2 linked regions of the Natronomonas pharaonis DSM 2160 genome follow. Each later gene encodes a partner of the first gene's protein in a complex. Links are inferred from orthologs where the notes say so. Each region holds a gene or a part of one and is shown in the gene's direction. Other genes may lie near its edges.

Evidence for each region. Proteins that work in one complex are often made in the same cells at the same time.
Region 2: NP_RS11820 (region 1) and rpsJ share a complex: the UniProt entries of both Methanocaldococcus jannaschii proteins name them as parts of the 30S ribosomal subunit. The link is inferred for Natronomonas pharaonis DSM 2160 from one-to-one orthologs.

Annotation. Positions count from the first base shown.
Region 1 is NC_007426.1:2,342,208-2,350,361, reverse strand. What follows is about bases 3,337-6,137. They hold NP_RS11820 (30S ribosomal protein S8e), read left to right. Parts: upstream 3,337-4,451; coding sequence 4,452-4,823; downstream 4,824-6,137. Other genes in these bases: NP_RS11810 (hypothetical protein), read left to right, coding at 5,657-6,137; NP_RS11815 (helix-turn-helix domain-containing protein), read right to left, coding at 4,865-5,569; NP_RS11825 (cupin domain-containing protein), read right to left, coding at 4,012-4,326; NP_RS11830 (hypothetical protein), read right to left, coding at 3,337-3,852. Also shown: NP_RS11850 (RNA-guided endonuclease TnpB family protein), read left to right, coding at 1-1,158; NP_RS11840 (universal stress protein), read right to left, coding at 1,503-1,934; NP_RS11835 (inorganic phosphate transporter), read right to left, coding at 2,058-3,236; more of NP_RS11830, read right to left, coding at 3,295-3,336; more of NP_RS11810, read left to right, coding at 6,138-6,301; NP_RS11805 (metal-dependent hydrolase), read left to right, coding at 6,301-6,963; NP_RS11800 (DUF5518 domain-containing protein), read left to right, coding at 7,043-7,480; NP_RS11795 (amidohydrolase family protein), read left to right, coding at 7,574-8,154.
Region 2 is NC_007426.1:155,920-158,619, forward strand. It holds rpsJ (30S ribosomal protein S10), read left to right. Parts: upstream 1-1,046; coding sequence 1,047-1,355; downstream 1,356-2,700. Other genes in the region: tuf (translation elongation factor EF-1 subunit alpha), read left to right, coding at 1-1,043; azf (NAD-dependent glucose-6-phosphate dehydrogenase Azf), read left to right, coding at 1,695-2,462; NP_RS00785 (nicotinamide-nucleotide adenylyltransferase), read right to left, coding at 2,507-2,700. UniProt on the Methanocaldococcus jannaschii protein: Involved in the binding of tRNA to the ribosomes.

The DNA of each region.
Region 1 (8,154 bases):
GGACTCCACGAGGCGTTTGAGGCCGGGTGCGAGACGATGACCGCCACCAGCGACGTGGTGACTCCCTACGACCTGCCGTATCAGGCGAAGGCGGCCCTGTGTAACTACGTTCCGCAACTGCACGGAACCTACGATGCACAGGAGTTGGACGACGACCACCCGGTTCGGCTCACCAACCAAGCCGCTGAGTTCGACCATTCGCCGGAACGCGACTACGAGTTTACGTGGTGGGTACCACAGCCCGGTCGCGGGACGAACTTCTGGATACCACTCCGTATCAACCCCGCTCAAGAAGAACTGTGGCACGACATCGTGGACGGTGAAGCGTCGGCAGGACAACTCCGCCTGCAACGTCACCGCACGTCGTGGACGCTTCACGTCACCGTCGAGTTTCCGGTTAAAGAACCGGGCTACGAACCGACAGACGACGATGTAACACCAGTCGGCTTCGACATTGGCGAAGCACACCTGCTCGCGGGCTGTGCCTGCGAGCAGGGCACTCCGACCGACCCACTACTCATCAACGGTGGCCGCGCTCGTCACCTCCGCAAAGAGATGCACACGACGCTCAAGCGCCTCCAAGAGCGTGACGCCGCCGAGTGGCGGATTGACGAACGGTTCGACCACTACCAGAACGCACTCACAGACATCATCGAAAAGGCGTCTCGGCAGGCAATCGAGTACGCCTGCCGATTCGAGAAGCCTGTGGTCGTTCTGGAAGACCTCTCGTACATCCGCGAAGACCTCGATTACGGCGAGTGGATGAACCGACGCCTCCACGCATGGGCGTTCGCTCGCTTGCAGGAGCGCATCGAGGACAAAGCGCGAGAGTCTGGCATCCCGGTCGAATACATCCGCCCGGAGTACACGAGCCAGACGTGCCACGAGTGCGGGCACATCGGGTATCGGGACGGCGATGAGTTCCGGTGTCAGAACGACGAGTGTTGGGTATCGGAGTACCACGCAGACATCAACGCGGCGGTCAACATCGCTGACCGCCACGACCCGTGGGGTGAGAGCCTGCCTCTGAAACCGGCGGGCGATGACATCTCACGGGATGGGAGCGCCTGTGACAGCGCCGCGACCCCCACCGAACAGAGCCAACCACGGCAGATGACGCTCGGAGAGGTCGGGTCGGAACCCACTGCCGGTAGTTAGCCGGCATTCCCATGCAGGGAAGCCGCGCCGTGAACGGCGCGGAGGATGTCACCTTCGCGCAGGTGCCGGCGATGTTTCCCGACGACTCCGGTAGCGTCGCCGGTATCGTCGGTGGTATCGGCTCCGTTGGCGGGTCGATATACCCGCTCGTCTTCTCAGCGTACTTCCTTCCGAGCCTCCACTGGGGCTTTGCCGTTGTCGGCGTGACGATGGTGCCGATTTTGGTGCTCTCGGCGTGGGTGTTCCAGCCCCACGTCGCCGAGGAGGCAACGACCGGCGGCTGGCTGCTCTCGGAGCCTCCGGCGCGGTCCGGCGCGCCGGCCGACGATTGATACGAGACCGGACTACTCTGGCTTTTCCTCCGGTCGAACGGTAAAAACGGGTGGTTCGGCGGTCCTGACGACTTTTTCGGTGACGCTGCCCAATAGATATCGGTCGACGCCGCTGCGGCCGCGGGTCCCCATTACGATGACGTCGATACCCGCCTCGCTGTAGGCGAGTATCTCGTCGTACGGATGGCCTTCCTTCAGCACCGTCTCAACCGGGCGGCCGGCGTCCTTGATTCGGTCGGCTGTCGACGACAGCACCGACTCGCCCTCCTCACGGAGGGAGTTAACGTTCGTGTTCCCGGCTGCCCCGACGCCGGCGTAGGTTGTATCGACGACATACAGGACGTGGAGCTGTGCGTCGTATGCGTCGGCCATGCTGATAGCGTGGGCCAGCGCCGCTTCGGCAGCGTCGCTGCCGTCGGTCGGAAAGAGAATCTCATCGTACATTGTCGACAGCTACATCTCAGACCGATAGCAGATAAAACTTGTTTGCCTGATTCGCAAACAGGTTGTAAAACACTCGATAATCAAGCTGCTTTCTGGTCGGTTGTTCGTAACCTGGGTTATTTCTCAGGCAACGCCCGGGAGAATGCGAAAGAACCCATAGGCAAGCAGCGTCGATATCGACGGCCCGATAATCCACATCGAGATGTATTTGATAACGGCCCGGGGGTTGAACAGGTCCCCCGCATCGAGCACTTCGTCAGGCTCTGCTTCACCGATCGGGGATGCGGCTTTGCCCTCCATTCCTTTCGCCGTAATTGCTCCCGGAACGATTTCAGCGTCTCCCGTGTCCCGTCTGACGGCGTCGCTGACAGTAACCGGCCGGGTCGCACGGCCCCACCCGATACCGACAATCGTCATCACCGTCGACATCACGAGGCTGATGGGGATGCCGAACCACGAGAGCACCGTCGTAATCGTCGATGCGGTGACCATCACGAAAAGAGCCGCGAGCAACGGAATGTCGCTCAGTTCACCGCCGACCGACTCCATCGTTCGCCGAGCGATTGTGAACCCGCCAACTCCGATGGCGATTGTGGCAAGGATGATTGCGGTATCGTCGGGAAGTCCGCTTGCACCACCGACCAGCGGTGCAGCAGCGTTCGGGACGTTGCTTGCCCCGGCGCTGAAAGCCATATAACAGCCGATGACAAGTACGGCTGACGTGCTGATGAGTTCCGTCCACGTCGTGTTCGGGCCAAACGTCGGCTTCGGAACCGCCGCATCACGGTCGAGGGTCAGTAGCGGTCCCTCCGACTTCTTGATCTGCACCCGTCGATTGACTTCGGGATAGATGTAGCGTCCGATAATGCCGCCGATCCAGAACCCGATGACCGGCGTCACGACCCACCACGAAATAATCCCCGCGATTACCGGGTAATTAAGCGTCCCAGTCGCCAGCCCGAGCCCGGCAATCGCGCCGACTGTCGTCATCGACGTCGGAACGGGAACGCCGAAGATATTGGCGGCGAGGATGCCCAGCCCGATGAAAAAGAGAATCGCAACGCCCGCCGAGAGCGTGAGTTCGATCGTGATAATCTGTCCGCTCAGTGTGTCCATCACGTTGCGGCCGACCGTCCAACCGCCGAGAAAGACGAACACCGTCATGAGCCCCGCCGCAGTCGTCTTCTTGATGATACCCGCGCCGACGGGTGGCCCCCAAGCGATTCCAGTCGACGAACCACCGATATTGAATCCGACGAAGAGAGACGCGATAACCCCGACTACCAGAAGGGCTTCGACCATTGGACGATATTATACCGATGTGCGTAAAATAAGTAGCGTAACGGCTACGGCGAGGATGTCAGGACTGTTCGGTTTCCTCGTCGACTGACTCTTCGACGATTTCTTCGATGTCTTCTTCCCGAGGCCGTCGGTCGACCCGCTCGTCGACAGCTTCAACCTGTTCTTGGACCTCCTCGACGGTCTCGCCAACCGTTTCTTCGACCGTCTCTTCGACCGTCTCTTCGACCGTCTCCTGTACCTGCGCCTGCGCTTCCTCGACTTGTTTTTCGACGGTCTCGCCAACTGTCTCTTCGACTTGTTTTTCGACGGTCTCACTGACGGTTTCCTCCACCTGGTCTTGGACGTCGCCGACCTGTTTTTCCACCTGGTCTTGGACCTCTTCGACCTGCTTTCCGACCGTTTCGCTGACGGATTCTTCGACGGCCTGGGTCATCCAGCTCGGGTCGAACCGGGCCATCTTCCAGACGACGTGAACGACGTACGATGCGAACACACCGATTCCGAACGCGACACCGACAGCCGCCGGCTCGAACGTCGCAATCAGGACAACCGACAGCGCAATCAACGCGCCATAGGTGAGGTCGATGATGGCGTCAACGCGGACGGGGTTTAGCATCGGTCCACCCCGCTTGACTGGCTCAACTGGGGGCGCTTTCGCTGGCGGCCAGTGTGTCCGCCCTGTGACGGCCGTCGCCCCGCCTCGCGTCGCTGTCGGGGGTTCTGCCGTTCCGTGCTCCGAGTGAGAGAGTGACTGTTCATGCTCGACATCGACTTATCAGGGAAGCGGACACAGGCTCGCTGTCAACAGCGCCGGCTCGTCGCCGTCGTTCCGTGCCCCGTGTTCGATGCCGCGGGGATTGTGCACGACCGCTGGTGCTTCGATGTGTTCTTCGGTGTCGTCCTGTGTGACGATGACCTCGCCGTCGAGCAGGTGAAACACGTTCTCGCAGTCGTCGTGGACGTGGGGGTCGAAGGCTCCGCCGGGGCCGAGTGCAAACAGCTTCACGAGGACGTCGTCCTCAACGACGAGTTCGGCGGTCTCGACCTCGCCGTCGGCTGGCGACAGCTCCGGAAGTTCGTTCAGCGTCATACACTGGCAGTCGGCCGCCGCCGGTTTAGCCGTTCGGGACGCGTGGCGAGACTTCACCGCGAGGGGATGCGCTGTGACGGCTCCAACCCGAGGCATTGAAGTACGCGCCCGGACACGTGGCTTGTATGAACCACGCCCGCTCTACCAAGAAGCGAACCGGCGGCCGTCGGCGCGCCGTTCGCAAAAAGCGCAAGCACGAACTCGGCTCGGCTCCGACCGAAACGCAGGTCGGCGATCAGAAACTGAAGGTCGTCGAAACCCACGGTGGCAACGCCAAGGTCCGCGCCGTCGCCAAAAACACCGCCAGCGTCGCGACCGACGACGGCGTCGAGCCCGCGACCATCGAGGACGTCGCGGAGAACCCCTCGAACCCCAACTACGTCCGGCGGAACATCATCACCAAGGGCGCTATCATCGAAACCGACATGGGTCGCGCCCGCGTTACCTCCCGCCCCGGTCAGGACGGGCAGGTAAACGCTGTCCTCGTCGACGAGTAGTCGTCGTAACACCCCTTCTATCGCCCGTACGCGTCGGACAGCTACGGGAACGACCGCAGTTCTTCGAGCAACGCCTCCAGCGGCATCGTCGTCGTCGCAAGCGAGACCCCGTCCGCTCGGGCGAGTGCTGGCGCGTGCTCCCAGAGGTCGTCGGCGTCGAGTCCGTGGAGGATGACTGCCGACGGCGTCGGCGTGACGACGCGTAGCGCGACCAGCGGTGATTCGCCGCGAGTCACGTCAGTGAAAACCAGCGCCCGGTTGGTTGACTGACCGTAGAGCCGGTAGAACTCCTCGCTGGAGAGTCGCTTGATTGCCTCGACGCTGTTGATAACGGTGTGGCCCGCGACCGTCTCGGCTTGCCCCTCTGTGACCGGTTCGGCGCCGATGGCCTCGTGGAACCGCGGTATCGGAACTGTCGCCGGATACTCCCGGAGGTCGTAGACAACATCGCTGTCGAAGCCCGCAGACAGCACCCGGGCGTGCTGGCGAACCCGGTCGCCGCCGCGGCGCTCGTCGACCGTCAACAACCCCTCAACGACGCGTTGGACGATCTGTATACCGGGATTGCCCCGTCGGCCGCTCTCGTAGTCCGAGACGACCGACGCAGAAACATCGAGTTCATCCGCCAGCGTCGTCTGGGCGACATCGAACTCCTCGCGCCATTTCCGGAGCGTCGCTCCCGGGTCGTCCGACAGCGTCACCTCGCCGGCGATTCGCTCGGCGAGTTCCGCACGCGGCTCACGCATATCCGAGGCGACGCCAGCCACGAATATAAACGGTCGCTTCCGCCTCCGGCGGAACGATTATGCGCTCGCAGCACTCAGCGGTGTTCGATGCCGCCGACGCTTGTCAATATCGCACTCGGCGTTCTCGTCGGCGTCGCCCTGCTCGGTGCGGCCTTCGACCGCAGGTCGCTGACCGTCGTTGCGGCTGCTGCCGCTGCTCCCGACGCCGACGCTGCCCTCGAACTCGTCGCCATCGGGACGACAAACGCCGTCTTTCACTCCCTTTTCATTCCGCTCGCGGCGGCGGTGCTGTTGTCCTACGACACTCGGCTCCGCGAGACATCGTGGCTTCGTTCGTGGTACGGCTGGTACGGCGTTCGGGTTGCGTGGGTTGCGACAGCGGCGTATGCGGTCGCCGGCATCGCCCCCGAACTCTTCAGCCCCGCGGGGGCTGCCGTGCTGTATCCGCTCTCGGACCGCTATTTCGCTGTCGTCGGCCGGCTTGTCATCTCGACACAGGAGGGGCTTGTCCAGACCTACGTTGAGTTCGGAAGCGGTGCTTTCGGCCTTGCATCGCCGGGAACGACCGACACACATCACGTTCGCTCGTGGGTCGCTCCCGGCGATGACGACCGCCGGCTCTATCTCGTCGAATCTGGCTGGCAGGCCGTCCTTGTCGGGGGCGCTGTCGTGGCGGCCGTCGCAAAGTCCCGCGTCGAGCGCATCGACCGCGCCGCAGGGGGTGGCCGATAATGCCGTCGACAGTCGTCCACGCAGCCGTCGCGTTCCTGCTTGCGGTCGGACTTCTCGGACGGTTCTATGACCGGCGAGCGCTCCTTGTCGTCTTGCTTGTCATCCTGTTTCCCGAACTCGATACCGCCCTCGGCTGGGTGATGGACGGCGCTCATCGGACCGTCCTGCATACCATGATGCTTTCGGTCACCGCAGCCGCTGTCCTCTACTGGGAGACGGTTCGCGATGGCTCGTGGCTTCGCGACCGGTTCGGCGATTACGGCATCCGAGTCGCGTGGGTCGCCCTCGTTGCTCACACGGTCGCTCACATCGCCCTCGATTGGAGCCACCTCTCCGGCATCAACTTCTTTTGGCCGCTTCGAGACACGTTCTACGCGCTCGACGGCGAGCTGTATCTCTCGGCCAGCGACGGGGTCGTCCAGACGTTCGTTGACATCGAGTTCGGCGACGAGACCGGCGCGGCCGTCGACGCCGGCCGGACCGGCACGACTGCCGACACCCACGTCGGCAACCCGGCACAGCCCTCCTCCGCACTCGAAGACGGGCCGGTCGACCGCCGGTTCCCCATCGCAGTCGGCGGCTGGCAGCTGTATCTCGTCTGTCTTGGCGCGTTCGCTCTCGTGGCTCGGCGGCTGCAGACGCCGCGCTACGACGACGAATAGCGGCTCCATCTCGACTATGCGGCTGGCCGTTCTGCGCCGCGCCGACGGGTTTTTCTCTCGGCCGCGTCCGCCCCCAAGTATGGTCCCTGACGACTCCCTCCGCTCGGACGATACCCTCTCCCGCGACCACAGTCGACACGACGATGCCCGACAACGAGACACACCGCGCGACGATGGCAGCAGCACGGTACTCAATGCTGTTATCGGCGCTGTCGTCGGCGTCGTGCTGTACTTCATCCCGCTGTCGACGCTACTCGGCGGCGCGACAACCGCCTATCTCGACGGCGGCACCCGGACCGACGGTGCCAAGGCCGGAGCGCTGGCCGGGGGCTTCATGTTTCTCCCGGTTGCGTTCTTTACGCTCGTTGGCGGTCTGTTCTTTTTCCCGTTTCTCCTCGGTGGGCCGGGACTGCCAGTGTCGCTGTGGCCGCTGCTGCTCGGCTTTTCGGCCGTCTACACGGTCGGGCTGGCCGCTCTCGGTGGCTACCTTGGCATCTACCTCAAAGAGCAGTTGTGAAACATCCGATTGACGACCAAAAACCACGCAATTCCGTAAATAAAGAAACCATATTCCAACAACTCATATGCCTCCGCTTCACGTCTTCCATCTATGGAGACACTAGAGGGGACGGTCCTCGCCGGGCGGTCGTTCGACCCGATGTACGGCCGGGTCGTCATTGAGGAGGGCCACATTACCGCGGTCGAACGCATTGATGACCACGACGGCGATGCGAGCCGCATCATCCTGCCGGCGTTCGTGAACGCCCACAGCCACGTCGGTGACTCCGTCGCCAAGGAGGCGGCCGTCGACCTCGGCCTCGAAGCGGCAGTGGCCCCTCCAGACAGCCTGAAACACCAGCGGCTGCAGGCGGCCGACCGCGAGACGGCAGTCGATGCAATGTATCGCACGCTCCGCTTCATGCAGCAGACCGGCACCGCGGCGTTTCTCGATTTCCGCGAGTTCGGCATCGAGGGGGCCAAAACCCTACGCGAAGCGGCCGAGGGCCTCGACATCGAGGCGTTCATCTTCGGGAGCGACGACGCCGCGGTGCTGGACGTGGCCGACGGGTTCGGTGCCAGCGGCGCGAACGACGACGACTTTACCAGCCAACGGGCCGCCGCCGCAGCGCGTGGTGTCCCGTTTGCCATCCACGCCGGAGAGCCCGACGCGACCGACATTCATCCGGCGCT
Region 2 (2,700 bases), 2.2 Mb from region 1 along the record:
CCCACCAGGAGTTCGACACCGACGAGTACTACTTCACCATCGTCGACTGTCCGGGCCACCGCGACTTCGTCAAGAACATGATTACTGGCGCGAGCCAGGCCGACAACGCGGTGCTCGTCGTCGCTGCTGACGACGGTGTCCAGCCGCAGACCCAAGAGCACGTCTTCCTGGCCCGAACGCTGGGTATCGACGAACTCATCATCGCGGTCAACAAGATGGACCTCGTCGACTACGACGAGAACAAGTACAAGGCTGTCGTCGACGAAGTCAACCAGCTCCTCGAGCAGGTTCGCTTCAACACCGAGGACGCCAAGTTCATCCCGACCTCGGCGTTCGAAGGCGACAACGTCTCCGAAGCCTCCGAGAACACGTCGTGGTACGACGGTCCCTCGCTGCTTGAGGCACTCAACGACCTGCCGGAGCCGCAGCCGCCGACGGACGCGCCGCTGCGACTGCCGATTCAGGACGTCTACACCATCTCCGGTATCGGTACCGTCCCCGTCGGACGTGTCGAGACCGGCATCCTCAACACCGGCGACAACGTCTCGTTCCAGCCGTCGGACGTCTCCGGTGAGGTCAAGACCGTCGAGATGCACCACGAAGAGGTCCCGAAGGCCGAACCCGGCGACAACGTCGGTTTCAACGTCCGCGGCGTCGGCAAGGACGACATCCGACGTGGTGACGTCTGTGGTCCCGCCGACGACCCGCCGTCGGTCGCCGAGACCTTCCAGGCACAGGTCGTCGTCATGCAGCACCCGTCGGTCATCACGGCCGGCTACACGCCTGTCTTCCACGCCCACACGGCACAGGTCGCCTGTACCATCGAATCCATCGACAAGAAGATCGACCCGTCGTCCGGCGAGGTCGCAGAGGAGAACCCGGACTTCATCCAGTCCGGCGACGCCGCTGTCGTGACGGTTCGACCCCAGAAGCCGCTCAGCATCGAGTCCTCGAACGAGATCCCCGAGCTGGGCAGCTTCGCCATCCGCGACATGGGTCAGACCGTCGCGGCCGGCAAGGTCCTCAGCGTCAACGAGCGATAACGCATGCAGCAGGCACGCGTTCGCCTCGCGGGCACGGCCCCGGAAGACCTCGATGACATCTGCGACGATGTCCGAGAGATCGCCGACAAGACCGGCGTGACGCTTTCCGGCCCGGTTCCGCTCCCGACGAAGACGCTGGAGATTCCCGCCCGCAAGTCCCCCGACGGTGAGGGGACCGCGACGTGGGAACACTGGGAGATGCGCGTCCACAAGCGGCTCATCGACATCGACGCCGACGAACGCGCGCTCCGCCAGCTGATGCGGATTCAGGTCCCGAACGACGTCTCAATCGAGATCGTCCTCGAGGACTAACGCGCCGCGCGGGTCGTGTCCGCCGCAGCACTCACGCGCGACCGCTCCCGGTCGCTTTCCGTAACGCTGCGAATCAGAAGGTTCAAACGACCGAATCGATAACCGATTGATGCGGGCTCGTAGATCAGCGGCAGATCGCTTCCTTCGCAAGGAAGAGGCCCCGGGTTCAAATCCCGGCGAGTCCACTATTTTGCGCCGCGAGTCCATTCGTCTCGCTTCGCTCGACTCATTCCCTCGCCGACGGAGCTGGAGCGGCCACTAACGCACAGACCCGCAGCCACAATCGCGGCTGCTCCGAACCGCACGTTTCTTACCGGCTTGCCGCCTGTCTCGACACAAATGGACGAGACCGTGCTGCTCACGGGAGCCAAGGGGTCGGTCGGAACGGCCATCAGAGAAGGATTGGCCGACGAGTACGACTGGCGGTATCTGTTTCACAACCCACCGCCGTTCGACCCGGACCATCCATACCTTGTCGGGGACGTAAGCGACGAGGAACTCGTCGCCGAGGCCTGTGAAGATGTCGGGGCAGTCGTCCACCTCGCCGGCGACCCCCGGCGTGACGCACCGTGGGACTCCGTGCTGGAGAACAACATCCACGGGACGAAGGTGCTCTACGATGCGGCCATCGAGGCCGGCGTCGAGAAGTTCGTCTTCGCCTCCTCGAACCACGCGGTCGGTCACTTCGAGACGGACCGGAAGCCGGAGCTCTACCGCACCGATGACGACTTCCGGCTCGACGGCACCGAGTTCCCGCGGCCGGGCAATCACTACGGCATCTCGAAGGCGACCGGCGAGGTTATCGGCCGTTACTACCACGACGAGTACGGTATCGATGTCTGCAACATCCGCATCGGAAACCTCACCAAGGGGCATCCACCGAAGGAGTACGAGCGCGGACAGGCCATGTGGCTCTCCTACCGCGACTGTGCGCACCTCCACGACCGGGCGCTGCAGGCCGACTACGACTTCGAAATCGTCTACGGTATCTCCGACAACGACCGCAAGTACTACTCGCTGGAGCGGGCAAAAGACGTACTCGGATACGAACCGAAGGACAATTCCGCAGACTACCACTTCGACGGAACGCCGAAAGACGACGCGTAGCGCTGGAGCCGTTGGCTGCTGTGGTCGGGACGCACCGCAGCGAGTTAGGTGTCGTCGTCGGTTATCTTCTGCAGGCGCGCAACGCCGCCGATATCGTCGACAGCGGCAGCAACCGGGTCAGGGACGAGGGGTCGCCACCGGTCACCGGCGACCATTCGACGGCGAATCTCCGAGCCACAGTAGCGGTCCCGCTCGTGGAGTGGTGTCCCGCGAACCTCGTAGCCAGCCTCCTCGAAGA